Regions from separate parts of the Geobacillus sp. CAMR5420 genome, predicted to be linked through region 2. Evidence: predicted binding sites of a transcription regulator. Region 2 holds the regulator's gene; the other holds the start of a gene.
What was found. The regulator LexA, encoded in region 2, represses DNA repair genes until DNA is damaged. The targets are predictions, from matches to a motif close to CGAACATATGTTCG.
Positions count from the first base shown of each region.

Region 1: uvrB (excinuclease ABC subunit UvrB) is a predicted target of LexA. The motif match lies at 13,105-13,118, and genes of this name have one in related genera.

Region 1 covers NZ_JHUS01000064.1:76,132-90,770, reverse strand. Annotated here, with positions in the region: gene DI44_RS01515 (peptidoglycan DD-metalloendopeptidase family protein) at 1-387, shown strand, start outside; gene DI44_RS01520 (alpha/beta hydrolase) at 937-1,638, shown strand; gene merA (mercury(II) reductase) at 1,657-3,297, shown strand; gene merR (Hg(II)-responsive transcriptional regulator) at 3,732-4,154, shown strand; gene DI44_RS01535 (hypothetical protein) at 4,252-4,656, opposite strand; gene DI44_RS01540 (pirin family protein) at 4,997-5,710, shown strand; gene DI44_RS01550 (S41 family peptidase) at 6,088-7,536, shown strand; gene DI44_RS01555 (glycosyltransferase family 2 protein) at 7,942-8,934, opposite strand; gene DI44_RS01560 (DUF6044 family protein) at 8,951-10,624, opposite strand; gene DI44_RS01565 (MerR family transcriptional regulator) at 10,792-11,310, opposite strand; gene DI44_RS01570 (PDZ domain-containing protein) at 11,529-12,701, shown strand; gene DI44_RS01575 (CsbA family protein) at 12,715-12,939, shown strand; gene uvrB (excinuclease ABC subunit UvrB) at 13,189-14,639, shown strand, end outside.
Region 2 covers NZ_JHUS01000030.1:43,345-57,983, forward strand. Annotated here, with positions in the region: gene glnA (type I glutamate--ammonia ligase) at 1-1,073, shown strand, start outside; gene lexA (transcriptional repressor LexA) at 1,135-1,758, opposite strand; gene yneA (cell division suppressor protein YneA) at 1,911-2,216, shown strand; gene DI44_RS09810 (recombinase family protein) at 2,236-2,889, shown strand; gene DI44_RS09805 (DUF896 domain-containing protein) at 3,019-3,249, shown strand; gene tkt (transketolase) at 3,369-5,375, shown strand; gene sirA (sporulation inhibitor of replication protein SirA) at 5,628-6,065, shown strand; gene DI44_RS09790 (YneF family protein) at 6,155-6,367, shown strand; gene DI44_RS09785 (ABC transporter transmembrane domain-containing protein) at 6,491-8,230, shown strand; gene DI44_RS09780 (ABC transporter transmembrane domain-containing protein) at 8,320-10,098, shown strand; gene DI44_RS09775 (aspartyl-phosphate phosphatase Spo0E family protein) at 10,156-10,335, opposite strand; gene DI44_RS09770 (cytochrome c biogenesis protein CcdA) at 10,504-11,211, shown strand; gene DI44_RS09765 (response regulator) at 11,280-11,636, shown strand; gene DI44_RS09760 (cytochrome c biogenesis protein CcdC) at 11,844-12,317, shown strand; gene DI44_RS09755 (DUF2621 domain-containing protein) at 12,507-12,941, opposite strand; gene DI44_RS09750 (cell wall hydrolase) at 13,212-13,880, shown strand; partial or broken gene DI44_RS0117050 (PTS lactose/cellobiose transporter subunit IIA) at 13,920-14,057, shown strand; gene DI44_RS09745 (small acid-soluble spore protein P) at 14,267-14,413, opposite strand; gene DI44_RS09740 (hypothetical protein) at 14,539-14,639, shown strand, end outside.

The sequences.
Region 1 (14,639 bases), on a different contig from region 2:
GCCAACGGACCGATCACCTCGGGCTTTGGCTACCGGTTTGGCGGCACGGACTTCCATCCGGGGGTCGACATCGGCAAGCGAGCTCCCGTTGTGCCGGTTGTCGCTGCAGCGGACGGCATTGTGTTCCGCTCCTACTATTCTAGCAGCTACGGCAACGTCATTTTCATCAGCCATGTGATGAATGGGCAAACCTATACGACCGTGTACGCTCATTTAGAAGCGCGTCTTGTTGGCGAAGGGCAGCACGTCCGTAAAGGACAAATTATTGGCTACATGGGCAATACAGGGAATTCGACCGGTCCGCATCTTCATTTTGAACTGCATCGCGGCGGCTGGAACGAGGCGAAAACGAATGCGGTCAATCCGCTTGACTATATTCCTTTCTAATTTCGAACGGTAGGTGGCATTGCGCAACTTGTCTGTCTTTTGGTGGGACAAGTTGCGTATTTTTTTGATTGATTTGACATCATCGGCAGGCAAATTCTATGCCCATTCCGCTTTGATTCTGTTTCAATCCGTTTTTGGCGGTGATGGATGCGGGAGACCCTCTCCAACTCGTTGGGAATGAAAAAAGATTGTGGCCATCGGTTGCCTGTGATACGATAAATGTAAACATTTATTTATTTTTGGTTTACAAATGGTGGTGAAAGGGGGAAAGATCCGATTTACGGGATGAGGAGATAAAGGCGCAAGGACCGAAGCTCGGGGAAAACCAACCAACGCTCTGGGCTGATTTTGTACATGACGGCGCAAAGCGTATGGGTCATGATCGAGAAAAAAGCGGCCGCTTAATCTAGCTTCACATCCACACGCTGTCCGTTAAGGAAGGCGTTTCCCATCTTCTCTTGCATGGTGCTTGTTGCTTATCGATGAAGCAACAGCTTGACGGGCCGTTTGGATCAATGGCTGTGTTGGCAGAAAGTTAGGGGGGATCCCATGAATATTGTCTGCATTCCGGGATGGGGAATGAAAGCGGATATTTTTGCGCCGTTGCTCGATTCGTTATCACTAAGGGGAAATGCGACAGTCGTCGAATGGAAGGAAATTAAAACGGTTCATTGCTTTCGAAAGCGAGCGGAACAGGTGCTTCATGAGCGTGCGACGGTCATCGGCTGGTCGCTCGGTTCGCTTGTGGCGCTAGAGTTGGCCCATGCTTATCCCGAGCGGGTCTCTCGTCTTATTTTGATCGGCGGCACGAGCCGTTTTATTGCCGATGACGGTTATGAAGCTGGATGGCATCCACGGATCGTCAAGCGGATGAAAACAAAGCTGCAAGTACGGCCGGCTGACACGATAGCTGCTTTCCTTGCTTCATTATGGTCCAAGAGCGAAAAGGGGGATATTTCTGAGTTCTTTTACCGCGATCGGGTTGAGGAACTGCTGATCGGGCTTGATTATTTGATTGAGGCCGATGCGCGCCCGTTTTTGGCGGACATCTCCGCTCCAATGCTGATCGTTCACGGTGAGCAAGATGCGATTTGTCCACCTGCTGCTGCGCGCTATATCGTTGAACGCGCTCCCAGCGCTATTCAAAGCCATGATGCGCGAATACGAACAGCGCTTTTTGGCGCACGGGGAGATCACAGCTACTTACCATTGCCTATTGATCCGTATGACCCGCTGTTAGACATTTGTTGATAAGGAGTGTTTTTTACCATGAAAACATATCGAATGACCGTCCAAGGCATGACATGCACCGGCTGTGAACAACATGTCGCCAGAGCGCTGGAGGCGATTGGGGCTAAGCTGATGGATGTCAGCTTCCGGCGCGGTGAAGTGGTATTCGCGCTGCCTGAGGGCACGGACGTTGACATGGCGAGACAAGCGGTCAAAAACGCCCATTACGAGCCGGGGGAAGCCGAGGAGATCACCGCATCAGCCAGATCTGTTATCGATGGCGAGGGAGAGTATGATTACATGATCATCGGTTCCGGCGGGGCGGCGTTTTCTTCGGCGATCGAAGCGGTGAAATACGGGGCGAAAGTGGCGATGGTCGAGCGCGGAACGGTCGGGGGGACGTGCGTCAATATCGGATGCGTGCCATCGAAGACGCTGCTTCGGGCCGGAGAAATCTATGCGTTGGCGCGAAATCATCCGTTTCTCGGCCTGCATACATCCGCTGGTCCGGTTGATTTGGCGCCGTTAGTGAAGCAAAAAAATGAACTGGTCGAGCAGCTTCGCCAAGCGAAATATGCAGACTTGATCGGAGAGTATGGGTTCGATTTCATCCAAGGGGAGGCTCGGTTTATCGATCGCCAAACGATTGAAGTGAACGGCCAAACGCTGTCGGCGAAACGGTTTTTGATCGCGACAGGCGCTTCCCCGGCCGTGCCGGATATTCCGGGACTTCATGATGTCGACTACTTGACCAGCACGACCTTGCTTGAACTGAAAAAAGTGCCGAAGCGGCTCGCCGTCATCGGCGCCGGCTACATCGGGATGGAGTTGGGACAGCTGTTCCACCATCTCGGCTCGGAGGTGACGTTGATGCAGCGAAGCTCGCGCCTGCTGAAAGAGTATGACCCGGAAATTTCCGAAGCGGTGGCGCGGGCGCTCACGGAACAAGGCATCCGCGTCATCACCGGTGCTTCATTTGAACGGGTCGAACAAGATGGGAATACGAAAAAAGTGTATGTGAACGTGGACGGACGCACCCGGGTCATCGAAGCGGACGAATTGCTCGTGGCTGCCGGGAGAACGCCGAATACGGCGGCGTTGAACTTGCCGGCAGCCGGTGTGGAAGTCGGGGCGCGCGGGGAAATTTTGATCGACGAATACACACGGACGACGAACCCGTCGATTTATGCGGCAGGCGATGTCACGCTCGGCCCGCAGTTCGTCTATGTCGCGGCCTATCAGGGAGCCGTTGCCGCGGCTAATGCCGTCGGCGGGCTGAACAAGCGCTGGGATACGGCCGTCGTTCCGGCGGTGACGTTCACCCATCCGGCCATCGCCACCGTCGGTTTGACCGAACAGCGGGCGAAAGAAAACGGGTATGACGTGAAAACGTCCGTCCTGCCGCTTGAGGCGGTGCCGCGCGCCATCGTCAACCGGGAAACGACGGGGGTGTTTAAACTTGTCGCTGAGGCCCGTACGGGCAAGCTGCTAGGCGCCCACATCGTCGCGGACAATGCCGGCGAGGTCATTTACGCCGCAGCGTTGGCGATTCAATTCGAATTAACGATCGACGACCTTCGCCACACGCTTGTCCCGTATTTAACGATGGCGGAGGGGCTGAAGCTGGCGGCGCTTACGTTTGACCAAGATGTTTCGAAGTTATCGTGCTGCGCGGGATGAGGCCTTCGAATTGGGCCGCCGCTTCGCGGACCGTTATCAAGGGGGGGGGAACTCATTGCTGTTGCGGTTGCAACGAAGCTTAATGGGGAGCGGTCCGTTTGGCGGAACGCTTCCCTAAAAGGCTGGTGATTGAACAGAGCATGAAGCTTAACAGCAGCACTTCTCAAATTGAAAAACTTTGTAACATCGATTCCTCTTTTCGCACGATAACCAATCGATCAGGGGGAACAGTTGTTTTTCGCCGGCCCAACTTTCATATTGACTTGACCCTGTACTATAGTACAAGGTTTATGCTTTTGGGTGAGGTGGTTATGTGAGTCAAAAGACGAAGGGAAACTTACATGAAGTTGTTAGCCTAGCGGAAAGAACAGATGGTTTCAGAAAGGTGCATATCAACGGTTCACATGGAAGAGAGGAATAGCGAGGGTGATGATATGGGAACGTATCGCATCGGTAAACTAGCGGAAAAATGCCATGTCAATAAAGAAACGATCCGATACTACGAACGGAAAGGGCTTATTCCAGAAACGGAGCGGACAGAAGGCGGATATCGTCTGTATACGGAGGAAACGGTCAGGCGAATTCAGTTTATTAAGCGGTTGCAAGGGCTCGGATTCACCTTGGCGGAAATTGATAAACTGCTTGGCGTTGTCGATCGGGATCGCGATCGATGCAAAGACATGTACCGCTTTGTTACGCAAAAGATCGAGGAGATTCAAGCCAGCATTCGCGATTTGAGGCGGATCGAAGCGATGCTCCAGCAATTAAAGGAATGTTGCCCTCATGAAGACAATTTATATAACTGCCCGATTATTGATCTGCTGCTCGAAGAACGGCCGGACGAGGAAAGGAAATAAAAGAAAGTGGAGGCCGGAAGCCCCGACAAAAATACGGCTGCCCTCATTAGCCGGTTTCCCGGCCTTTCGGGCAGCTGCTTGTCTGCTCAGGACGCGATTATTCGCTGCTGTTGCCATCATCGCCGCCTACATTGCCGCCATCGTAGTCATCATCGTCTTGGTCGTGATTTTGATCATGACCTTGGTCATCGTCATCTTGATCATCGCCGGGTTGCCCAGCATTTTCTCCTTTGTCCTCGTCTTGCTTGACGGAAAGTTTCCGCGTCCGGCCGCTTCCATATTTCCACTCGAGTTCAAGGCGGAACGGGGTATCAATGGAAAAGAGAGTTTTGATTTTGGCGATGATTTCATCATTTGACAGCGACGGTGATGCTTGCAAGTCGTTAATGAGCGACTGGACGTCATTTGTTGTCACTTCACCCGTCTGGTCTTTAATGTGTAAATGGGAATGGCGGTCAGACCAATGATAGTCGATTTTAATCGTTCCAAAGTTGACAGGCAAAACGGTTTTTTATATAATAATCTCGAATTCGAGATTTTAGAACCAATCAAATTGATGTAGAACTTCATGCTGGCTAGCCCTCCAAGGAGGCCGGTGAAAAACGTCCATTTCCCCTAATATCGATGATTCTTGAGTGGAGGGAAGAGCAACATTTATATATAAGGCTCCTCCGTTTGAGAAGCGACATGATTGAACCGCATTTCCTGTTGAATCACCAGCATTCTAGATTTTTCATGATCCGCATCGTATATATCACATGACTATGATCGCTATGGCGATCGCCGTATCAAAGCGGCATGCTCTTGGTGCTCTATTTCGATAAATGAAGGAGAGGAACAAGATGATCCGCATCGACCGGGCGTCGTCCCGATATCATGCCGATTACGGCTGGCTGAAAACATACCATAGCTTCTCATTTGGCGAGTATTATGATCCGAACAACATCCAGTTTGGCCCGCTAAGGGTGTTAAACGACGATTTCGTTGCGCCGCTCTCCGGTTTTGGCGCTCACCCGCACCGGGAGATGGAAATTGTGTCGATCGTGCTTAAAGGCTATTTGCAACATGAAGACAGCACCGGACATAAGGCGGTGACAACGTTCGGCGGCGTGCAGCGGATGTCGGCCGGTACCGGCATCGTCCATTCGGAAGTGAACCCGTCGGCGACGGAAGAGGTGAACTTTTTGCAACTTTGGTTTTTGCCGGAACAATACGGATTGCCGCCGTCGTACGAGCGGACCGAGTTTCCGGTCGACAAGATGAAAAACGCCTTGCTGCCGATTGTCACGAAACACCCGTCTTCCCCGGGGATTGCTCACATTCATCAAGATTTGACGATTTATCTTTCCGATTTGGAAGCCGGGCATGAGGTGACGTTTACCCAGCCGGAAGGGCGGAACATCTTTGTCTTTGTCATTGAGGGGGATCTGACGTTAAACGGCGAGGCCCATCTCGAGCGGCGCGATGCGGCCCGCATCACGGAAACGCCGGTTCTTCGCCTCGCAACGAACGAAGGATCGCGGTTGATGCTCATCGACTTGCCAAAAGAGGGGTGAAAGCGTTTCGTTTTTGTGCGGATCGTCGGTTTGGCTGCCATTTAAGATCCGATCAAGAAGAGGCATCGTTCGCCGCCAAGGGCGGGGGTGCCTCTTTTTCCGTTCCGTATGAGTTGAGAAATCAACAAGGAGCGTGTAAACTAGTAAAGGATGGGCAACGCACTAGCATACTCGGTACAAGCCCAACATATGATGAAGATAAAGGCATGGCACGGCGTGAGGCGGTGCTTTTCCTTTTCGTGTTTTGCAAAAGCCGTCAGCGTTGAGGCGGAAGGGATGTTCATTTGCTTCACTGACGGAGGAGCGAGGAGAAAGCCCCCTTCCCGCACCGCAGCAAGCGGTGGGGAAGGTCAAGCATAGGGTGAGGAGGAAGCAACGTGAAAAAATCGACGACGGCCGCATTGATGGCCATATCGATGCTCATTGGGGCGGGAGGGACGTACGCTGGCCTTCAGTTGGCGGACCGCCCGATGGAAGGCTCGCTTTCGACGATTGTTTCGAATGAGCCGTCCAAGTCGACGAACGACAGCGAAGAGATGAAAAAAATCCGGCAAGCTTATGAGCTCATTAAGAATCGGTACGTGGAGAAAGTGGATGAAGAAAAACTGACGGAAGGCGCCATTCAAGGTATGATCAACACGCTCCATGACCCGTATTCCGTCTACATGGATGCGGAAACGACGGAGCAGTTCAACGAGTCGCTCGACTCGTCGTTTGAGGGGATCGGCGCCGAAGTGAGCATGATCGACGGCAAGGTGACGATCGTTGCTCCGATCAAAAACTCGCCGGCGGAAAAAGCGGGTCTGAAGCCGAACGATCAAATTTTGCGCGTCAACGGAGAAAGCCTGGAAGGGCTTGATTTATATGAAGCGGTATTGAAAATCCGCGGCAAGAAAGGAACAACGGTGGAGCTTGACATTTTGCGCCCCGGCGTCAAAAACGTGATGAAAGTCAAAGTCGTCCGCGACGAAATTCCGATTCAGACGGTGTATGACTCGATCAAAACATACAACGGCAAAAAGGCGGGCTATTTGCAAATTACGTCGTTTTCGGAAAACACAGCCGCCGATTTTAAAAAGAAATTGGCGAAGCTTGAGGCCGAACATATTGATGGCTTGATCATCGATGTGCGCGGCAATCCGGGCGGCTATTTGCAAAGCGTTGAGGAAATTTTGAAACAGCTCATCCCGAAAGGCAAACCATATGTGCAAATTGAAGAACGCGATGGCGATCGGCAAAAGTTTTATTCCGATTTAACGGCGAAAAAGCCATACCCGATCGTTGTGCTCATCGACAAAGGAAGCGCATCCGCGTCGGAAATTTTGGCGGGAGCGATGAAGGAAGCGGGCGGCTACAAGCTGGTCGGCGAGGCAACGTTCGGCAAAGGGACGGTGCAGCAGGCGATTCCGATGGGCGACGGCAGCAACATCAAATTGACGCTGTACAAATGGCTGACGCCGGACGGGCATTGGATCCATAAAAAAGGGATCAAGCCGGATGTCGCGGTGGCGCAGCCGGATTATTTCCACGTCGCTCCGCTTCATGTGGAAAAACCGCTTCGGTATGACATGAACGACGAGCAAATCGCCAATGCGCAAAAAATGCTCAAAGGGCTTGGGTTCGACCCGGGCCGCACGGACGGCTACTTCAGCAAAGAAACCGAACAAGCCGTTCAAGCGTTCCAAAAAGCGAATCAGCTGCCGGTTACGGGACGAATCGATGAGACGACGGCGGATGTGCTGCAAACGAAAATCATGGAAGCCGTCCGCGATCCGAAGCATGATGTGCAGCTGAAAAAAGCGCTTGGCGTGTTGTTTCCGTCGTAAGCGAGCCGAGGACGATTGATGCTATATACGGTAATAAGAAAGGGTGTCCCGATCCTTTTGGGACACCCTTTCTTTTTATCATCTCTATAGATGCAATTTAAAGCTTTAACATTTTTCGTTTTTACCAGTGATTGCATCCGACTGTCGAGTGACCGAACAACGCCGCTTCCAGACCCATGAATGGGTCTGTGAAGCGAGTCGTTGTTCGGTCTTCCATCACGCTTTAGCGTGACCGACGAAAATGGACAAACCACTTTTCCGTCAAGGATATGTTAAACTTCTTTGTTGCATCTATATCGAATCGAAGGAGGATGCTGCTGCCAGGCCGCAAGTGAAAGCAGGAGATGTTCAAGCGGATCCGATGGATCCGTCCGACCTTTTCGATTTTGGATCACCTATGCCTTCCTACAGGCGGGCTGGTGTTTTCTCCCTTTCTGATGGAAGCGGCAGCTGCACGGTTTTTTCGATCGCAAACCGCGGCCGCCGTTTCACCTCTTGATAAATTTTGCCGATGTATTCCCCGATGAGGCCGAGGCTCATGAGCACCAGCCCGCCGATGAACCAAACGGAAATCATGAGCGACGTCCAGCCCGATTCGGCGTGTCCAAGCCATTTGACGATCAGGGCGTACAGCCCGGCCGCACCGCTCGTGAGAAAGGCCAAAAACCCGATGAGCGTAATGGCGCGAATCGGTGCGACGCTCAAGGACGTGATGCCGTCAAAGGCGAAGGCGAGCATCTTTTTGAGCGGGTATTTCGACTGTCCAGCCCACCGCTCATGCCGGTCGTAAAAGACGCACGTCGAGCGGAAGCCGACGAGCGGAACCAACCCGCGCAAAAAGAGATTGACTTCCGTGTAACGGCTCAGTTCATCGAGCGCCCGCTTGCTCATCAGACGGAAATCGGCGTGGTTGTAAATCAGCTCGATTCCGATGGCCCTCATGAACCGATAAAAGGCTTGGGCGGTCGTACGCTTGAACCACGTGTCTGTCTTTCGGCTCCGCCGCACGCCATACACGATGTCATACCCTTCGCGGTATTTTTGCACAAATTCGCGGATCGCCTCCACATCGTCTTGCAAATCGGCGTCAATGGACACGGCACAATCGGCGTACGCGCGAACGGTTTCGAGCCCAGCGAGCAGCGCCCGCTGATGGCCGACGTTGCGAGCGAGTTTCACACCGGAGACAAACGGGTTGCGCTCGCTTTCTTCTTCAATGAGCGCCCATGTCCGGTCGCGGCTGCCGTCGTCGACAAAAACGATATGGCTGCCGATGGCGACCGCTCCTTCTTCGAGCAGCTGCTCAAGCAAAGCGGTCAGCCGCCGGGCCGTTTCCGGCAACACTTCTTCTTCGTTGTAGCATGGGACGACGATGGCTAACAATGGTTTGTCCACCATGTTTCTTGCCTCCCTTTCACTCCACTTCGTATACATAAATTTTCCAGACTGACTGTCGATCGGTGAACGCCCGCAAGAAGCGGAGATGGATGTCGCGGGCGTTCATGATCGGGACGGAGGAAAAAATGTACTTGCCGCCAAGCTGTTTGAACGCCTTTGTGTCGATCTCGAAATGACGAATCACTTTATGCGAGCGTTTCGTGAACATGTAATGTTTCCCGAGCTCTGCCGAAAACAAATAGACGCGGTTGCCCCAATGGTCGAAATAGTCTTTCAGCACTGGGCTTTTGTCCAATTCTTTGGCAATGATGCGGCGAAACTTCCGCTTATACGACAACGGGTAAAAATTGTTGTACGTATCGAGCGTATAAAACCCGTTGTATTGAGCGATGGCCGGGTGAAGCCCAACGCTGGCAACGCGGTAGGACGATACCGGCTTGCCGATGTATTGCTTGATTTTGGTAAATAAATGTTCGGAATAAAACTGCTCGAACGACGGCGTGCCAGCGAGGCGATAGCGGATTTCCTCGTTAAACCCGCCAAGCAAAAGCAGCTGCAGCGCCAAGGCGATCGGCACGAGGCGCCGCCATGCGGTCCGTTCCTTGGCTAAGATTTGCAAGGCCAAGGCAAAATCGACGTAAATGACCATCGGCCGCAAAAAATGGAAGCGGGCGAAATTGAACGTATTCAAAAGTGAAATCCGTTCTTTCAGCGGCTGCCACCCTTTGTAAAACCAAAACGCATACCAAGCCGATAAGGCGATGTTCAACCAAAACAGCAAAAGGAAGCGCCGCTCCAATGACCCGCGCTGACGGCGGCGCAAAACGAGAAAAAACGCCGCCCAAAGCACCGGCAAGATGATCGGCCCATGGACGGTCATCACATGCGTATGGCCGAGCACATAGTTTTTCAACGTTAAACGAAGGCAGTGGACGAAGCTGAGCCGCGAGGAGAGGAACTCGTTCCGGCTCGTCGGTTCGCCGCTGAAGACAAGCGAGTACACGAGGCGGTACTCGATGGCCAAAAACAAGCTTGTCATCAGGGCGATCGCGGCGAAAAACCGCTTGTTCCACTGCTTGCGGACAACGCCGTCAAACAGCCACACCGCCGCCATCGCGGCGAGGAAAAAGAAAAATCCGAGCACAAAGCTGGCGTAAAACGGAAGCAAGATGATCGCAAGCCATTCTTTCCATGTCGCTTCTCCGTTGCGGATCGACAGAAACGCCCAAAGCGCCAGCGGCATGCCGAGCGTGCTTAACATGCCGGACGGCCAAAACGGTGTCAGCGCAAAAGCAAGCGCCGCCCCGACGCGAATGAGCCATGATTCCGGTGAAGGCAAAAAGTGGCGCCTGAGCAGCCAATACATACCCAAAAAGGCGAATACCCTCGTGATCGTCTGGCTGAGCGCGTACGCCACCATGGAGGGAAACAAAGCGTGCAGCCACACGATGCCGCTGAATTCTGTGCCGAAGGCGTTGCGCGGCAACCCGTTGATCACTTGCGGGATGACGGCATCGATTGGGCCAAATAGTTGGCCGCTGCGAACGAGCACGCGATACCAGGCGATGTTCGAATCCATATTGTCGTGCACGCGAATATGGGCGTGTTCGCCTAACATGTACAGCGGAGAAAGGTAGAGAGCCAATACGATGAACGCGATGGCGACCGCTTTTCGTTCTCTTTGTTCCATCTCGCGCGCCCTCCTTTCCCATACGGGAAGATTGCACAACATGGTCCATTATAAACCGCTGCGATTAAAAAAGCATAAAAAAATTGTAAAGAAGTAGTGAAGGGGGAGAAAAAGGGGAAAGAAGCAACCAAAAAAACACCCTGCGTCAAGCAGGGAGGATGGAACCATTAGGCAAACAACCCCATCACCCGCCCAAGGCCGCGCCGTTTCTGCTTTGGTTCGTCCGATGTTTCATGGGAGGAAGGCGGCCGATTGTTCAGCTGCTGTTCAAGGCGGGCGACAAGCTGCTCCAACGCAGTGAGGCGGGCGACGATTTCTTCCATTTCTTGGCGGTGATGCAACAGTTGAATGGAGACGACGTCATCTGCTTTTTGCTCCAGTTGCCGTTCAAGCTGGTCCAAGCGCGAGGAGACGCGGGCGATTTCGGGTTCGATCGATTCATGTAAGGCGTCAATAGGAATGTTGTTCCGCAGCGGCGTCGGAGGGCGTTTCGGGGTCGGCGGCGCTTCCATGGCGGCGCCTTGTTCAAATTTGACCCGTTCGAGCAAGGCGACTGTTTTTTCATCAAACAAGTAGTGGCCGGCCTCGTTTCTCCGCAACGGAATGTTGTATTTGCGCACCCAGCGCTGGATCGTTTTCGGCGATACACCAAGGCGAATAGCGACGTCGGACGTTTTCAATTCCATCGTTTCACTCCTCCTTGTTTCGTCTTGTTTATCCTTTTTCCTCTGCATCTTTGAAAATCCTTCCCAGCCGACAAAACTAGTGTTGATTCGGCAAAGAAAGTGGAAAACAGCGAAGATTCGCCATTGGCGAAAAAAGATGGCTGTGGGCATGGGAATTGGCCATGCCATTTGGTAGAATAGAAGATAAAGAATGATGAACGACGCAAGGGGTGAAGCGGATGGCAACATGGTGGCTGGAATGGCTTGAGGGCGTCGCGTCGGTTTGGCGGCAGCCGCTTCTTTATTATGGCGCCGCGCTCGCTTTGGCCGTCGGTTGGCGGCGGGTGAAGCGGGAGCGCCGCGATTTTCATGTGCGCGTCTACAGCCTATGGCAAGAGTGGCGCGGGCTTTGGACGAAGGGATGGATGGCTGGAGCGATGTTGTCGGCGGCGGCCGTCGGCATCGGGATCGCGGTGCCGCAGGAAGCGGTTTGGACGGTGACGGTGCTGACGGTGCTCTTTAGTTTGACGATGGAAGCGCGGTTGCTGTCGCCTGCTTATACGGTTGGCGGCGCGCTTCTCGTGCTCGGTTTGGCGGAGCGAAGCAGCGCGTTGTCCCGATGGCTTCCCGATGGCATGGCGGCCGCGCCCGCTTTGGCGGTGTGGCTTGCGTTGCTTTTGCTTTCGGAAGGATGGCTCATCATTCGCACGCGAAACGAGGCGGCCTCGCCGCAGCTTGCGAAAAGCAAGCGAGGGATGACGGTCGGCCTGCAATGGACGCAGCGTCTTTGGTTTGTGCCGGTTGTGCTGCCCGTATCAGGCGGCGCGCTGCCTCCGGCTTCCTGGTGGCCGCTCGTTTCGACGGGAGACAGCTATTCATTTTGGCTCGTGCCGTTTCTTCTCGGCTTTTCCCAGCGCCGCCAGCACATGCTGCCGGCGGAAGCGGCGCGCGCGGAGGGGCGGCTTGTTGTTCGGCTGGCGTTCGTTGTCGCCCTGTTGGCCGCTTCGGGTATATGGTATCCACCGCTCACGGTGGCGGCGGGGGCTATGGCCATCATCGGCCGCGAATGGATTGCGTTTTCCGGGCATCGCGCCGACCGCCCCCGCCCGCCCCGCTTTGCCCGCCATCCGCACGGCTTGGTGATTGTCGGCGTGCTTCCCGGCTCGAAAGCGGAAAAAATGGGGCTTTCGATCGGAGAAGTCATCATCAAAACAAACGGCGCCCCGGTGCGGACCGAAACCGAGTTTTACGAGGCGCTCCAACGCAACCGCGCGTTCTGCAAGTTGGATGTCGTCGGACATAACGGCGAAGTCCGTTTCGTCCAAGGGGCGCTCTATGAGGATGAGCATCATGAACTCGGGCTGCTGTTCGTCCGTGATCGGAACGCATCAGCGTCTGAAGCTGTTTCGTAAAGGAGAATGGATCATGTGGTTTTTGGCGGCACTCATCATTCCGTGCTTATTGGTGCTGTTGTTTGCGCGGGTGACGTACAATCGGTACATTGCTGTGCTGTTGACGACGGCGCTGCTTGTCGCTTCCTACTTGAAAGGCTATACGGATGAGCTGCATGAAATCGTCGCTGACATTGCATCGACGATCGCCGGCTTTCTTTGGGCCGGCCGCATGCTCGACTATCTGAAGCAAAAATGAAGCGGCGTTGTCGGTTCAACCGTCTGTTTTTGGAAAAAGGCATCGTCGGCTGAACCTCGGATTGTCGAAACGGAACGGAGCGAAGACGCGGACCTTGGGCATGAATGGGTCCGCTTTTTCGCGTTTTTCGGTGCGAAGCGATGGAAAACGCTGAGTGGGTTGGTACGAATATGAGTTCGCATTTTTGATGCATGGATCATCACGATGTGATACAATGGGGAAAGATGGTACGAAGGAGGAGGCGAAACGGTGGAGGGCCGTTTTCAATTAGTGGCGCCATACGAACCGCAAGGCGATCAGCCGCAGGCGATCGCCAAGCTCGTTGACGGCCTGCGCCGCGGGGTGAAGCATCAAACGCTGCTTGGGGCGACGGGGACGGGCAAAACGTTTACGATCTCGAACGTGATCGCCCAAGTCAACAAACCGACGCTTGTCATCGCCCACAACAAAACGCTCGCTGGCCAATTGTACAGCGAGCTGAAAGAGTTTTTCCCGCACAACGCCGTCGAATATTTTGTCAGCTATTACGATTACTATCAGCCGGAAGCGTATGTGCCGCAGACGGATACGTACATTGAAAAAGACGCGAAAATCAACGATGAAATCGACAAATTGCGGCACTCGGCGACATCAGCCTTGTTTGAGCGCCGGGACGTGATTATCGTTGCGAGCGTGTCGTGCATTTACGGTTTAGGGTCGCCGGAAGAGTACCGCGAACTGGTCGTATCGCTGCGCGTTGGGATGGAGATCGAGCGCAACGCGTTGCTTCGGCGGCTTGTCGACATCCAATACGACCGCAATGACATCGATTTTCGCCGCGGCACGTTCCGCGTCCGCGGCGATGTTGTCGAAATTTTCCCCGCGTCGCGCGATGAACATTGCATCCGCGTCGAATTTTTCGGCGATGAAATCGAGCGCATCCGCGAGGTGGACGCCTTAACCGGCGAGGTGCTCGGCGAGCGCGAGCATGTCGCCATTTTCCCGGCGTCGCACTTCGTGACGCGCGAGGAGAAAATGCGGCTCGCCATTCAAAACATCGAACAAGAGCTTGAGGAGCGGCTTGCCGAACTGCGCGCGCAAGGAAAGCTCTTAGAGGCGCAGCGGCTTGAGCAGCGGACGCGCTATGACCTTGAAATGATGCGCGAGATGGGCTTTTGTTCCGGCATCGAAAACTACTCGCGCCATTTGGCGCTGCGGCCGCCAGGCTCGACGCCGTATACATTGCTTGACTATTTTCCGGACGATTTTTTGATCATCGTTGATGAGTCGCACGTCACCTTGCCGCAGCTGCGCGGCATGTACAACGGCGACCGGGCGCGCAAGCAAGTGCTTGTCGACCACGGCTTCCGTCTGCCGTCGGCGCTTGACAACCGGCCGCTCACGTTTGAAGAGTTCGAGCAAAAAATCAATCAAATTATTTACGTCTCAGCGACGCCGGGGCCGTATGAGCTTGAACACAGCCCGGGCGTTGTCGAACAAATCATCCGCCCGACCGGGCTTCTCGACCCAACGATCGACGTCCGCCCGACGAAAGGGCAAATCGACGATTTGATCGGCGAAATTCGCGAGCGCGTCGAGCGGAACGAGCGGACGTTGGTGACGACGCTGACGAAAAAGATGGCGGAAGATTTGACCGATTATTTGAAAGAAGCGGGGATCAAGGTGGCGTATTTGCATTCGGAAATTAAGACGCTCGAGCG
Region 2 (14,639 bases):
AAGTCGCCCGCTTTATCTGCGACATTTACAACCCGGACGGCACGCCGTTTGAAGGCTGCCCGCGCTACAACTTGAAGCGGATGTTGAAAGAGATGGAAGCGTTCGGCTTCAACGCCTTTAACTTAGGGGCTGAGCCGGAATTCTTCCTCTTCAAGCTTGACGAAAAAGGGCACCCGACGATGGAGCTGAATGATCGCGGCGGCTATTTCGATTTGGCGCCGACGGACCTCGGGGAAAACTGCCGGCGCGACATTGTGCTCGAGCTTGAGGAAATGGGGTTTGAAATCGAAGCGTCCCACCATGAAGTCGCCCCGGGTCAGCATGAGATCGATTTTAAATACGCCGATGCCGTAAAAGCGTGCGACGACATTCAAACGTTTAAGCTCGTCGTTAAAACGATCGCCCGCAAACACGGATTGCATGCGACCTTTATGCCAAAGCCGATTTTTGGGATTAACGGTTCAGGGATGCACTGCAACCTGTCGCTGTTCCGCAACGGCGAAAACGCCTTTTTCGATCCGAACGGCGATTTGCAGTTGAGCGATACGGCGCGGCAGTTTATCGCCGGCGTGCTGAAGCATGCGCCGAACTTTACGGCGGTGACGAATCCGACGGTCAACTCGTACAAACGCCTTGTCCCGGGTTATGAAGCGCCGTGCTATGTCGCCTGGTCGGCGCGCAACCGCAGCCCGCTCATCCGCATCCCGGCTTCACGCGGCATGAGCACGCGCATTGAGGTGCGCAGCGTCGACCCGTCGGCCAACCCATACTTGGCCATGGCGGTGCTTTTAGCCGCTGGGCTTGATGGCATTCGCAACAAGCTCACTCCTCCGGCACCAGTGGACCGAAACATTTACGTCATGACGAAAGAAGAACGGCTCGAAGAAGGCATTGTCGATTTGCCGGCAACGCTGCATGAAGCGCTGGAAAACTTGAAGTCCGATGAAGTGATGATCCAAGCGCTCGGCAAACATTTATTCGAGCATTTCGTTGAGGCGAAAGAAATCGAGTGGGATATGTACCGGACGGCGGTTCATCAATGGGAATTAGATCAATATATGGAACTCTACTGATTCATAAAAAAGCTGCCCCGTTTTTCGGGGCAGCTTTTTTATGGGCGCAGTCCGGCACGGGTCAGTCGAACAGGCGGTAGACGCCGATCACTTTGCCGAGAATCGTGCAGTCGCGGACGATGATCGGCTCAAGATGAGCGTTTTCCGGCTGCAGGCGGATGTAGTCTTTTTCTTTGAAAAACCGCTTCACCGTCGCCTCGTTGTCTTCCGTCATGGCGACGACGATGTCGCCGTTGTTGGCTGATGACTGCTGGCGGACGATGACGTAGTCGCCGTCGAGAATGCCGGCTTCGATCATGCTGTCGCCCATCACTTCAAGCATAAACAGCTGCTCCTCGCCAGCGGCGAGCCGCTTCGGCAGCGGAAAGTAGCCTTCGATGTTTTCCACCGCTGTAATCGGTTGGCCGGCCGTCACCTTGCCGATGATCGGCACCGAGATGATCTCCTCTTTTTCTTTCTCCTTGGCCATATCGTTGTCCAAAATTTCAATGGCACGCGGCTTCGTCGGGTCGCGGCGGATGTACCCTTTGCTTTCTAGGCGCGCTAAATGCCCGTGGACGGTCGAACTTGACGCCAGTCCCACCGCTTCCCCAATTTCCCGCACCGACGGAGGATAGCCCTTCGTTTTTACTTCCTGCTTAATAAATTCTAAAATTTGTTGTTGCCGTTTCGACAGTTTCGTCATTGTTTCACACCTCTCGCCACATCATTTGTCTTCATTATACCATGAGGAAGATGAAAAAACAAACGTAAGTTCGAGTTTTTTATTGACACAAACAAATGTTCCTGGCTATAATGAAGGAAAGCGAACGAACATTCTAGAAAGGGTGGGGGGAAATGGGGAAAACGTTGCTTCATCACTTTCTGTTCTCCTTTTTGTTTGCGCTCGTGCTGGCAGGGTTCGTTTACGCCAGCAGCCCGGTCGACAAAAAAGAATACGTGGCGATTACGGTCGCTCCCGGCGATACGCTTTGGGGGCTGGCAAAACAGTACGAGCAGGAGCACCATATGCCGCCTGATGAGTTCATCCGCTGGGTCATCGATGTCAATCATTTGCCGAGCCCGCGCCTTACCGCCGGTGAACGGATCATCATTCCTGTGTTAAAATCAAAGCAGGGCGGCTCGGTGGCCGTCAATCAGTGATGGAAAGAAGGGATGGGCCATGAGGGCGGTCATTTACTGCCGTGTCAGTACGGACAAAGCCGAGCAGGAGACGTCGCTCGCGAGGCAACGAGATGAGCTCGAACGGCTGGCGGCCGAGTGTGGATTTGAAGTCGTTAAAGTGATCGCCGAGCAAGCGAGCGGTTACGAAGCCGACCGCGACGGCGTGTTGAAGCTGCTTTCGCTTTGCGAGGAAGGCGAGGTCGATGTGCTGCTCATTCAAGATGAAACGCGGCTTGGGCGCGGCCATGCGCGCATGGCGGTGCTGCATTGCTTGAAAAAGCAAGGGGTGAAAATATACAGCGCCAGCCACCGCGGGGAGATGCCGCTGTCGGAGGCCGATGAGATGGTGTTATCCATCATCGCTATTGTCGAGGAGTACCAAAGGAAAATACATAACGCCAAAATTAAGCGCGGTATGCAGCGGGCCATCGCCCGCGGCTACCGCCCGGAGCGGAACCTAAGGCGCCAGGGCGAAAACGCCGGGCGTGACCGAATCGATCTGCCGGTTGAGGAGATCGTCCGCTTGCGCGAGCGCGGACTGACGTTTGCTGATATCGCCGCGACGCTGCGAAGCTTTGGCTACGAGGCGTCCAAGGCGACCGTCCATCGCCGTTACCAGGAATATATGGACGAGCAACAAAGGCGGCGTTGATTGTGTGCCGCTCCTGGCCCTAAAGCGGCGAGCGGGCAAAGGAAGCCAAGATGCCATCGTTGCCATCTTCCCGGTTGATCAGATAAGATAAAACAGAGTGAGAATATGGCAGATAGGAGAAGATGATCAATGATTGCCAAACATAAATTAGCCCGCATCAACGAACTGGCGAAAAAAGCGAAAACGTCCGGCTTGTCGGCCGAAGAGACGCTCGAGCAGGCGAAGCTGCGCCGCGAGTACATTCAAGCGTTCCGCAAAGCGATGACCGATATGCTCCATACGGTGACGATCATCGACCCGAACGGCAACGACGTGACGCCGAAAAAATTAAAGGAAAGCCAGCGGCGGCGCTTCCATTAAGTCGCGAAAAAAAGAGACGGCGCCTCGTTTGTCCTGAAGGAGAAAATAAACGTTGTACAAGGAAGCCGATTTTCTATATGATAGTAAATGACACCATGTTGATGAAAAGGAGGAAGACGATGGCGCATTCAATCGAGGAGTTGGCGATTACGACGATTCGAACGCTGTCGATTGACGCGATCGAAAAGGCCAAATCCGGACATCCGGGCATGCCGATGGGCGCGGCGCCGATGGCGTACACGCTTTGGACGAAATTTATGAACCATAATCCGGCAAATCCAGGTTGGTTCAACCGCGATCGGTTTGTCTTGTCAGCCGGGCACGGGTCGATGTTATTGTACAGCTTGCTTCATTTAAGCGGATATGATGTATCGATGGACGACTTGAAACAATTCCGTCAATGGGGAAGCAAAACGCCGGGCCATCCGGAATACGGCCATACGCCGGGCGTGGAAGCGACGACCGGACCGCTCGGCCAAGGGATTGCGATGGCGGTCGGCATGGCGATGGCGGAACGGCATTTGGCCGCTACATACAACCGCGACGGGTTTGAGATCATCAACCATTATACGTACGCCATTTGCGGCGACGGCGATTTGATGGAAGGAGTGGCGAGCGAAGCCGCGTCACTCGCCGGCCACTTAAAGTTGGGCCGCCTGATCGTCCTGTATGACTCGAACGACATTTCGCTAGACGGGGAGCTCAACTTGTCGTTCTCGGAAAACGTCGCCCAACGTTTCCAAGCGTACGGCTGGCAATATTTGCGCGTTGAGGACGGCAACAATATTGAAGAAATCGCCAAAGCGCTCGAGGAGGCGCGGGCGGACCTCAGCCGGCCGACGCTCATTGAAGTAAAAACGACGATTGGCTACGGCGCGCCAAATAAAGCGGGCACGTCCGGCGTCCATGGCGCTCCGCTCGGCGCGGAAGAGGCGAAGCTGACGAAGGAAGCGTACCGCTGGACGTTTGCCGAAGATTTTTATGTACCGGAAGAAGTATACGCCCATTTCCGGGAAAAGGTGCAAGAGCCGGGGGCGAAAAAAGAAGCGGAATGGAATGAACTGTTCGACGCTTATGAGCAGGCGCATCCGGAGCTGGCTGCCGAGCTGAAGCGGGCGATTGAAGGGAAGCTTCCGGATGGCTGGGAGACGGCGCTGCCGGTGTACGAAGCGGGCAAAAGCCTGGCGACTCGCTCATCGTCCGGGGAAGTGATCAACGCCATCGCCAAAACGGTGCCGCAGTTTATCGGCGGTTCGGCGGACTTGGCAAGCTCGAACAAAACGCTCATCAAAGGCGGCGGCAACTTCCTGCCGAACAGCTACGAAGGGCGCAACATTTGGTTTGGCGTGCGCGAGTTTGCCATGGGAGCGGCATTGAACGGCATGGCGCTTCACGGCGGGTTGAAAGTGTTCGGCGGCACGTTCTTCGTGTTCTCCGACTATTTGCGTCCGGCGATCCGCTTGGCAGCGCTGATGGGCTTGCCGGTCATCTACGTCTTGACGCACGACAGCATCGCCGTCGGCGAAGACGGACCGACGCACGAACCGATCGAACATCTCGCTTCGCTTCGGGCGATGCCGAACTTGTCGGTCATCCGTCCGGCTGACGCGAACGAAACGGCGGCAGCGTGGCGGATGGCGCTCGAATCGACGGACAAGCCGACCGCCCTCGTCTTGACGCGTCAAGATGTGCCGACATTGGCGACAACAGCTGAGTTGGCGTATGAAGGCGTGAAAAAAGGTGCGTACGTCGTTTCACCGGCGAAAAACGGCACTCCGGAGGCGCTATTGTTGGCGACCGGCTCGGAAGTCGGCCTGGCCGTAAAAGCGCAAGAAGCGCTCGCCGTTGAGGGCATCCATGTCTCTGTCATCAGCATGCCATCGTGGGACCGCTTCGAAGCGCAGCCAAAATCGTACCGCGATGAAGTGCTTCCACCGGCCGTGACGAAGCGGCTCGCCATTGAAATGGGCGCGTCGCTCGGTTGGGAGCGCTACGTCGGCGCCGAGGGCGACATTTTGGCCATCGACCGATTCGGTGCTTCCGCTCCGGGAGAGAAAATCATGGCCGAGTATGGCTTTACGGTTGACAACGTCGTCCGCCGCACAAAAGCGCTGCTCGGCAAGTAACCGGGAAAGCTGTCCTTGCGTTGTTGCAGGGGCAGCTTGTTTTTGTGAAAGATGGCTGCGCATTGGTCAAGCATTTTCGGGGTTGGATCGAGGGCAAAGGCTTGTTTATGACATGTTGGCCTGTTTGCGGCGGCATGGCCACCGCAAACAAAAATCGACAATGTTAGTGAAAAAACTTGCCGTTAATAGACATATTTTTCCCCTTTCCTTTTCTATAATAGAAAATAGATGAACAGAAATGGGGGATGGGGCATGGTCCGCTATTGGATTTATTTGTTGAATGACGATGTGGCGTCGCATTACCGCCATCGGGCAGAAAAAATTGTCGAACTGCTTCGTGAGCATCAATACGCGAAAGCGCCGCTGAAGGCGATTTGCCGCAAGCAAGTCGAATTTATCACCGAACGGCTGTCATTTTCGCGCCTGGAACTCGGCTTAAAGCAATATTTTGCCGGCCGCGTCGGCAAAAATTTGGAGCGCAATATGTTTGTTTTGCAAAACGACGCCGGTGAGGAAGCGTTGCTTGTCGTGCAAAAGCGCCGCTTGCTTCTTGTCGCCGACAGCGCGCCGCTTGCCGCGGACATCGGGCGAGCGCTCTCCCGGTTGGCGCCGACGTTTTTGGCAGTCGACGCTGATTTTGCCGATTACTACTGGCTGTCTGCGCCTGCGCAAGGAAGAAAATTTGCGTAATGAAAAGATTTTTGTCGCGAAATATTGTCTAATGACGCATCGTTTAGTACACTGTTAGGGAGACAACAAGAAGGAGGAAAATCGCTGTTATGTGGGGTACGATTCTCGTTGGCGTGCTGGCGCTCATCGCCGGGGTGGCGATCGGATTTTTCGTCGCCCGCAAAACGATGATCAATTATTTGAAGAAAAACCCGCCGATCAATGAACAAATGATTCGCATGATGATGATGCAAATGGGGATGACTCCGTCGCAGAAGAAAATCAATCAGATGATGAAAATGATGAACAATCAGCTGAAATAAGCGCAACAGACACTCGATCGAGAGTGTCTTTTTATTTTGCAAAAATGTTCTTTCAAAATTTTTCTAGTTTTGTTACAATAATATGGCGATTGTTCGTCAGCCAAACGAAAGGAGGTGGAGCGCGTGCGCGTGTTTCGCGATTTGTTTTGGTTTTTTCGCCAAGAAAAGAAGGCGTATATCACCGGCATTTTCGTGCTTGTCCTCGTTGCGTTTTTAGAGACGGTCCCGCCGAAGGTGATCGGCTTGTTGGTCGATCATATGAAAAACGGAACGATGACAAAAGAGGTGCTCATCCGCTGGATCGCCGTCCTCGCCGCCGTTGCGGCGGCGCTTTACGGGCTCCGCTACGCTTGGCGCATTTTCATTTTCGGTTCGGCGGTCAAGCTTGCCCGCCAGCTGCGCAACGAGCTGTATCAACATTTTACGAACATGTCGCCGTCGTTTTACCAACGGAAGCGGATCGGCGATTTAATGGCCCATGCGACGAACGATTTGCAGGCGATTCAGCAGACGGCCGGAAGCGGCATTTTGACGCTTGTTGACTCGGTGACGCTTGGCGGGTTCGTGTTGGCAACGATGGCGTTTTCGATCAGCTGGAAGCTGACGCTCATCAGCCTATTGCCGATGCCAGTGATGGCGGCGGCGACGAGCCGCTATGGAACGATGCTCCATCGTCGGTTTTTAACGGCGCAAGAGGCGTTTTCATCGTTGAACGACAAGGTGCAGGAAAGCATCAGCGGCATCCGCGTCATCAAGGCGTTTGGCTATGAGGAACACGATGTCGAGGCGTTTCGCCGCCAATCGGAAGACGTCGTGGCGAAAAACGTTGCCGTCGCCAAAATTGACGCCTTGTTTGATCCGACGATCGGGCTGCTTGTTGGGCTGTCGTTTTTTCTCGCTGTGGCGTTTGGCAGCCAAATGGTTCTGGCCGGCGAATTGACGATCGGCGAGCTTGTGTCGTTTACGACCTACCTTGGCCTGCTCATTTGGCCGATGTTGGCGTTCGGCTGGCTGTTTAACATTGTTGAGCGAGGGCGCGCTTCGTACGACCGGGTGCGGGCGCTGTTGGCTGAACAAGATGAAATCAACGAACGTCCCGATGCCCTTCACATCGCTCCGCAAGGCGACATTGAGTATGATGTTCGTCAATTTGCCTATCCGGGGGAGGCGAAGCCGGCGCTTCGGGACATTCGTTTTCAGCTCAAGCGCGGGGCGACGCTTGGCGTCGTCGGCAAAACGGGGGCGGGAAAAACGACGCTGCTTCGCCTGCTGCTGCGCGAGTTTGACGGCTATGACGGCGAGATTCGCTTCGGCGGCCGCGACATCCGCGATTATACGCTTTTCGCGCTCCGTTCGGCGATCGGCTACGTGCCGCAAGACCATTTCTTGTTTTCTGCCTCTGTCCGCGACAACATCGCCTTTGCTAAGCCGGAAGCCGGAGAGGACGAGGTCGTCCGGGCGGCGCGGCTGGCCGACATTCATGATGACATTTTGCAGTTTCCCGACGGGTATGAGACGGTCATCGGCGAGCGCGGCGTTTCCCTATCCGGTGGGCAAAAACAGCGGCTGTCAATCGCCCGGGCGCTTCTCATTGACCCGGAAGTGCTCATTTTTGATGACGCGTTGTCGGCCGTGGATGCGAAGACCGAGGCGCGGATTTTAACGGCGCTCAAACAGGAGCGGCGCGGAAAAACGACGATCATCGCCGCTCATCGTTTAAGCGCGGTTGAGCATGCCGATTGGATTCTCGTCCTTGACGGGGGGCGAATCGTGCAGGCCGGAACGCACGAGCAGCTGATGGCAGAAGACGGCTGGTATCGTGACATGCACCGACGCCAGCAGCTTGAGGAGCTTGCGGAGTGACAACAGGCCTGAACGTTCGAGCTCTAGCCAAAAACGAGCGGAGCGAAAAGCCTGAAAATACAAGTTGTTTGTGAGATAGGGGGAAGCGGATGAACGACCGATGGTTGACAACAAAAGAGCAGCGGCGCGTCTTATGGCGGCTGCTCGCTTATATGGGAAGATACAAAAAAGAAACTGCGCTTGCGTTTACGCTTCTTCTGTTGGCAGCGGCCGGGGAGCTTTCCGGCCCGTATTTGGTGAAAGTGTTCATTGACGACTATTTGGTGCCGGGCCGCCTTGCTTTTGGACCGGTGGCGGCGCTGGCCGCCGCCTATCTCGGCGTGCTCATCTTGAAAACGATCATTTCCTACTTCCAGCTTGTTGAGTTTCAGCGGCTCGCTTTGCACGTCATTCAAGCGTTGCGGATGGATGTGTTTGCGAAAGTGCACCGGCTCGGGATGAGCTATTTTGACCGGACGCCGGGCGGAAGCATCGTTTCGCGGGTGACGAACGATACGGAAGCGATCAAGGACATGTTCATCAGCGTCCTAGCGGCCTTTGTGCAAAACGGCTTGTTTGTCATCGGCGTGTTTGTCGCCATGTTTTCGCTTGACGCCAAGCTTGCGTTGTTTTGCCTGTTCATCCTCCCGGCTATCGCGTTCATCATGCACACGTACCGCCGCTACAGCTCGGTGTTTTATCAAGAGATGCGCGAACGGCTGAGCGAACTGAACGCCAAATTGAACGAATCGCTGCAAGGGATGGCCGTCATTCAAGCGTTCCGCCAGCAGCGCCGTTTATATCAAGAGTTTGCCGCCGTCAATGAAGCGCATTACAAGGCGGGGATGAAAAACATCCGCCTCGATGGACTGCTGCTTCGGCCGGCGATCGATATGGTGTATATGTTGTCGATCATGGTCGTGCTCAGCTTTTTTGGCATCACGGCGCTTGACAGCCCAGTTGAGATCGGCGTGCTGTACGCGTTTGTCAACTATTTGGAGCGCTTTTTCGAACCGGTGACGCAAATGATGATGCGCCTGTCTCTTTACCAGCAGGCGATCGTTTCCGCCTCTCGCGTGTTCGCCCTTCTTGATCATCAAGAAGAGGAGCCGGTCAATCCAGATTGGTCGCCGCATGTGATCGAGCGCGGGGAAATCGAATTTCGTGATGTCAGCTTTTCCTACGACGGCAAACGGGATGTGCTGAAACGGCTGTCGTTTGTCATCCGTCCAGGGCAGACGGTCGCGTTTGTCGGCCATACCGGCAGCGGCAAAAGTTCGATCATCAACTTGCTCATGCGCTTTTATGAGTTTGACCGCGGCAATATTTTGCTTGACGGCCGGTCGATCCGCGATTACTCGCGCGCTGAGCTGCGCCGCCGCCTCGGCCTTGTCTTGCAAGATCCGTTTTTGTTTTACGGGACGGTCAAAGAGAACATTCGCATGTATAATCAGGAATTGGACGACGAAGCCATTAAGGAGGCCGCCCGGCTCGTGCAGGCCGATGCGTTTATTGAGCAATTGCCCGGCGGCTACGACCATGTGCTCGCCGAGCGCGGGGCGACGTTATCAAGCGGTCAGCGCCAGCTTCTTTCCTTTGCCCGCACGATCGCTGCTGATCCGAAAATTTTGGTGCTCGATGAGGCGACCGCCTATATTGACACCGAAACAGAGGAAGCGATTCAAGATGCGCTCATGCGCATGCGGAAAGGGCGGACAACAATCGCCATCGCCCACCGCCTATCGACGATCCAAGACGCCGATCAAATTTTCGTCCTCCACCGCGGCGAAATCATCGAGCGCGGCACGCATCAGCAACTGCTGGCGCAAAAAGGGCTTTACTACCAAATGTACTTGCTGCAAAACGGCCTTGTCGACGCCCATGCGTAAATGGCGGCGTTTTGCCGCCCCTGCTTGGAACAAAAAGAAGAAAGCGCCCTGTCCCGTCTAGCGGGAGGCGCTTTGCTTTCGCCGCTTGGTTTGTTCGCGTTGATAGGCGTTGAGCAACGTGTCAAGTTCTTTGCTGATTTTCATGGCCGCCGCCGAGTTTAACCCTGTTTTGGCCACCGTGTCGACAAGCTCCATCCGCTTTTGTTCAATCAAGGTCAACAATTTGCATTTCGGCACGAATCGACCGTCCTTTGCTTGAAGTATTGTGTATGGTGCTTTATACTATTTTATCAGTGAACGCAAAAATGGAAAATAGAAAAATTGACCAGGAACAATGAGAAACACGTTACGGGAAGAAGGAATTCTGCTAAAATAAAAAGTAAAAAAGCAGGGGCTGGTTCACCAATGAATGATCTCAATCTATTTTTAGCGTTCGGCGCCGGGTTTTTGTCGTTTATTTCCCCGTGCTGCTTGCCGCTTTATCCGGCGTTTTTATCGTATATCACCGGCGTGTCGGTCAGCGAGCTGAAAGAGGAAAACGCCATGCTCAACCGCCGCAGCTTATGGCATACGCTTTGCTTTTTGCTCGGCTTCTCGCTCATTTTTATCTCGCTTGGCTTTGGCACCTCGCTGCTTGGAAGGCTGTTTGTTGATTATCAAGATGCGATCCGGCAAATCGGCGCGGTCGTGATCGTCGCTCTCGGCCTCGTCGTCGCCGGGCTGTGGAAGCCGGCGTTTTTGCTGAAAGACCGGCGCATTTCGTTTCGTGAACGGCCACCGGGATATGTCGGCTCCGTGCTGATCGGCATGGCATTCGCCGCCGGTTGGACGCCGTGCATGGGGCCGATTTTGGTGGCGGTTGTCGCTCTAGCCGCCACCAACCCGGGCTCAGGAATGGTGTATATGCTTGCTTATACGCTCGGATTTGCCGTTCCGTTTTTCATTTTGTCGTTTTTTATCGGCAAGCTGCAATGGATCCGCCGCCATAGCGCATCCATCATGAAGGCGGGCGGCTATGTCATGGTGGCGATGGGCGTCGTTTTGTACTTTGACTGGATGACAAAGCTGATTGCTTATACGACAAGCTTGTTTGGCGGATTTACTGGCTTTTAGCGGCGATGGAGCCGCCCTTTGTGCGGCTGTTGTTGGAGGAATATCGTTGAGGAGAGGATGGTGGAAAGATGGCTGCCATTTTAATTGCTGACGATGCGAAGTTTATGCGGGTAACGCTGGCGCGCATACTGGAAAAAAAGGGTCACACCGTAGCCGGTGAGGCGGAAAACGGCAAAGAGGCGGTCGAGCTGTATCGCCGGCTGCGCCCCGATCTTGTCATCATGGACATTACGATGCCGGTCATGAATGGGATTGAAGCGGTGCGGGCGATTAAGGAGATCGATCCGGGGGCGAAAATCATCATCTGCTCGGCGCTCGGGCAGCAGCGTATGGTTGTTGAGGCAATTGAAGCCGGAGCGGCCGACTTCATCGTCAAGCCGTTTGAAGAAACCCGCGTGCTCGAGGCGATTGCCCGTCTTTTGTAAGCGGGCTTCGGCTCCGTACGGCATAGGAAGGCGCCGGCTTATGACCGCCGGAAGACAGCTGGCTGCGTTCCTCTTGGCAAGCGAGAGGGATGAAGCGAGCGCGATGTTTGGCGAAGGCGGGGGCGGCTGGAGAGGACGGTAGGCAAGCGGAGCGGTTTTTGCTATAATAGCGTTGTCCGTGAATTTTGTCCGAAGAAGGTGATGGCTTTGGCGTTCATTACATCGCTCATCGCCGTTGTGATGGCGTTTTTCATCTTTTTTGTGCGCATGAAGGCGTCGGAAAAGCCGACGAATGCCAAAAAAATTATTTTGCCGCCGCTGTTTATGAGCACCGGGGCGCTGATGTTCATCGATCCGGTCTTTCGCGTTACGCGCGGGGAGCTCATCGAAGCGGTCATTCTCGGCCTGTTTTTCTCGCTGTTTCTCATTAAAACGTCAAAATTTGAAATCCGCGGCAACGATATTTATTTGAAACGCTCAAAATCCTTTATTTGGATTTTGCTCGGGCTGATTGTCATTCGCCTTGGCTTGAAAACGTATTTAGGACGAACGATCGACTACCGCCAGTTAAGCGGCATGTTTTATTTGCTCGCGTTTTCGATGATCGTCCCATGGCGGATTGCGATGTACGTTTCGTATAGAAAGCTGGCGGCGCAGCTGAAACCGCCAGTGCTAACATAAAGAGCTGTCCCGCTGATGGACAGCTCCCTTTTTTGTTGCGCCAAGCCACTTCACTTCGCTTCCCTGGAATTGTCCCGCAGACGGAGCTGAAGTCGTCGGTCCCGGCCTAAAAAGCTGCTTGTTTGGGCCGCTTTTTTCATGCTGAAACAGACGAAAGCCGCCGGCCAGCCTTAGACGAAAGGCGGAACGTCAGCGGCTTTCCAATAAATGTTTATAAGGGGCGAGATCGATGTTCTTCGCCTGCAATGTCCGGATTAAAAACTTATGGTCGCGCTTGGGGGTTGCGATGATGTAGCCGCGGATCAGCAAGTCGCGTGTGATGCGCGGCGCCTGCTCTTTGAGCGCAAGCTCGCCGATTTTGCCGGCGATCTTTTGCCGCGCGACGTCGCGGAACAATTCCGGCACAGGGCGAACCAATTCCTCAAGCAGCGCTTTTTCTTCTTCCCCCCATAAATGGCGCGTCTGTTCAATGTAATATTCCTGCCAGTCGAGCTCCGATTTCCCATCTTCTTTCGGCAGCCGCTTCAAAAACTTGCGGAACATGAAAAAGCCGCCGATCGACATCATGACAAGCAAAAAGACGACCCAAAGCAAAATAAACCAAAGAAACCATCCGGTCAGCACGATCCCCACCCCAACATGATGATCAACTGTTTTGCCATAGGCAAGATTCGTCTACTATTATGTCGAAAAGCTTGCTGTTTGGCAAGTTTCAAACGGCGGCTTGTTACGAACCGTAACGCAACTGTAATGCAACTGTAAAAAAGCTTGTCCCGCCTTACAGCGCCAATGGATTGAAAGCCGCCGGCCGCTTTGTATGGAAAAGATATACAGTGACGTTCCCTTCTTTGCCTGCTAATCTAGTAAACAAAGAAAAAAAGCCAAAAGGCAACGATGAGGGGGATGCGCAGAGTGAAAAAGACGATTGCAGCGCTCACGATCATTTGCTGTATGGCGTTAAGCTCTCATGAGCTGTCGGCGGAAGCGGCTGGCTCGTATACATACTATCAAGTGAAAAAAGGCGATACGTTGTCGAAGATCGCCAAACAATATCATACTTCGGTTGCTTCGTTAAAGTCGTTAAACGGGTTAAAAAGCGATGCTATTTATGTCGGCGAAAAGCTGAAAGTGCCGGCTGCGGCGAAGCGATCGGCTTCGGCGCCGGCAAAGAAGAAATCGATCTCATTAAGCGCCGCTGACCGGAAGCTGCTCGCCCAGCTTGTGCAAGCGGAGACCGGTTCGAGCGAGCCGTTTGCCGGCAAGGTGGAAGTGGCGCTTGTGGTTTTAAACCGCACAAAGCATCCGGAGTTTCCAAAGACGGTGCGCGGCGTCATTTATCAAAAAACGAAATCCGGCTACGCGTTTGTACCAGCCAAAACGGGGAAATTGACCCGCATTCAGCCGACAAAGCAGGATTACGAGGCGGTCGACAAGGCGCTAGCCTTATTCCCAAACGATCGCCGCGGCTCGCTTTATTTCTACAATCCGAAAATCACAAAAGACAAATGGATGTTGTCGCGTCCGGTGACGATTCGCATCGGGCACCATGTCTTCACGAGATGAACGGGGTCGAATAAGGCCTCGTTCTTTTGTTTTGTGCATAGCGGCGGGCAGCCGGTGGTGACGCTTCTGATGGTGCATGCCCAAGATCATTTAATGACGGCGATCACGGTCAAGGATTTAGCCGCTGAATTCGTGGAGCTGTATGAAGCGCTTAAGCGGCAAACAGCCGAATCATAATCGCCGTCGGCCGGCTTGTTGCCCGGGGAGGATGATTTGCTTCAACGGGAATGAACCCAAGGCGGGCGGCAACGGGCTGTTCTAGCGACCGCCCGCTTTGTTGATTTTACAATAATTTTATTATGTAAACATAATAGCACCAGCCGTTCAGCCCTCCCGGCTGCCGCCGGTCTCGGCTGAACGGAGAAGGAAAACTCCGCTTGTTTGCGTCACATATCGTGGCTTGTGTTGTGCTTTTGCCGCGTGTGATTGCGGTTCTTCACTTTTTTCGAACCGTCAAGCGGCTCCGGCTGCCCAGGATTGTCGCCTTTTGGGGCGTTTTTGCGCATATCTTTGCCGTCGTTTTTGTTCGTCATTTGTTGTCCCTCCTTTGTCCGTTAGCATGCGGCGTTGTGCTTTCGCTTATTCGGCGCATAATTTGCGCCCGGTTTGAAACGATAAGTAGTGAACGACCGCGATGACTGCGAAGGAGGGACGAGCCATGGTTTACCATAAAACGAAGCAAGAGGCGTTTCAAGCAGCGCAAAAGGCGACGATGGAAGCGAAAGAATGGCACGATCACTTGGTGCGTGATCAAGCCGA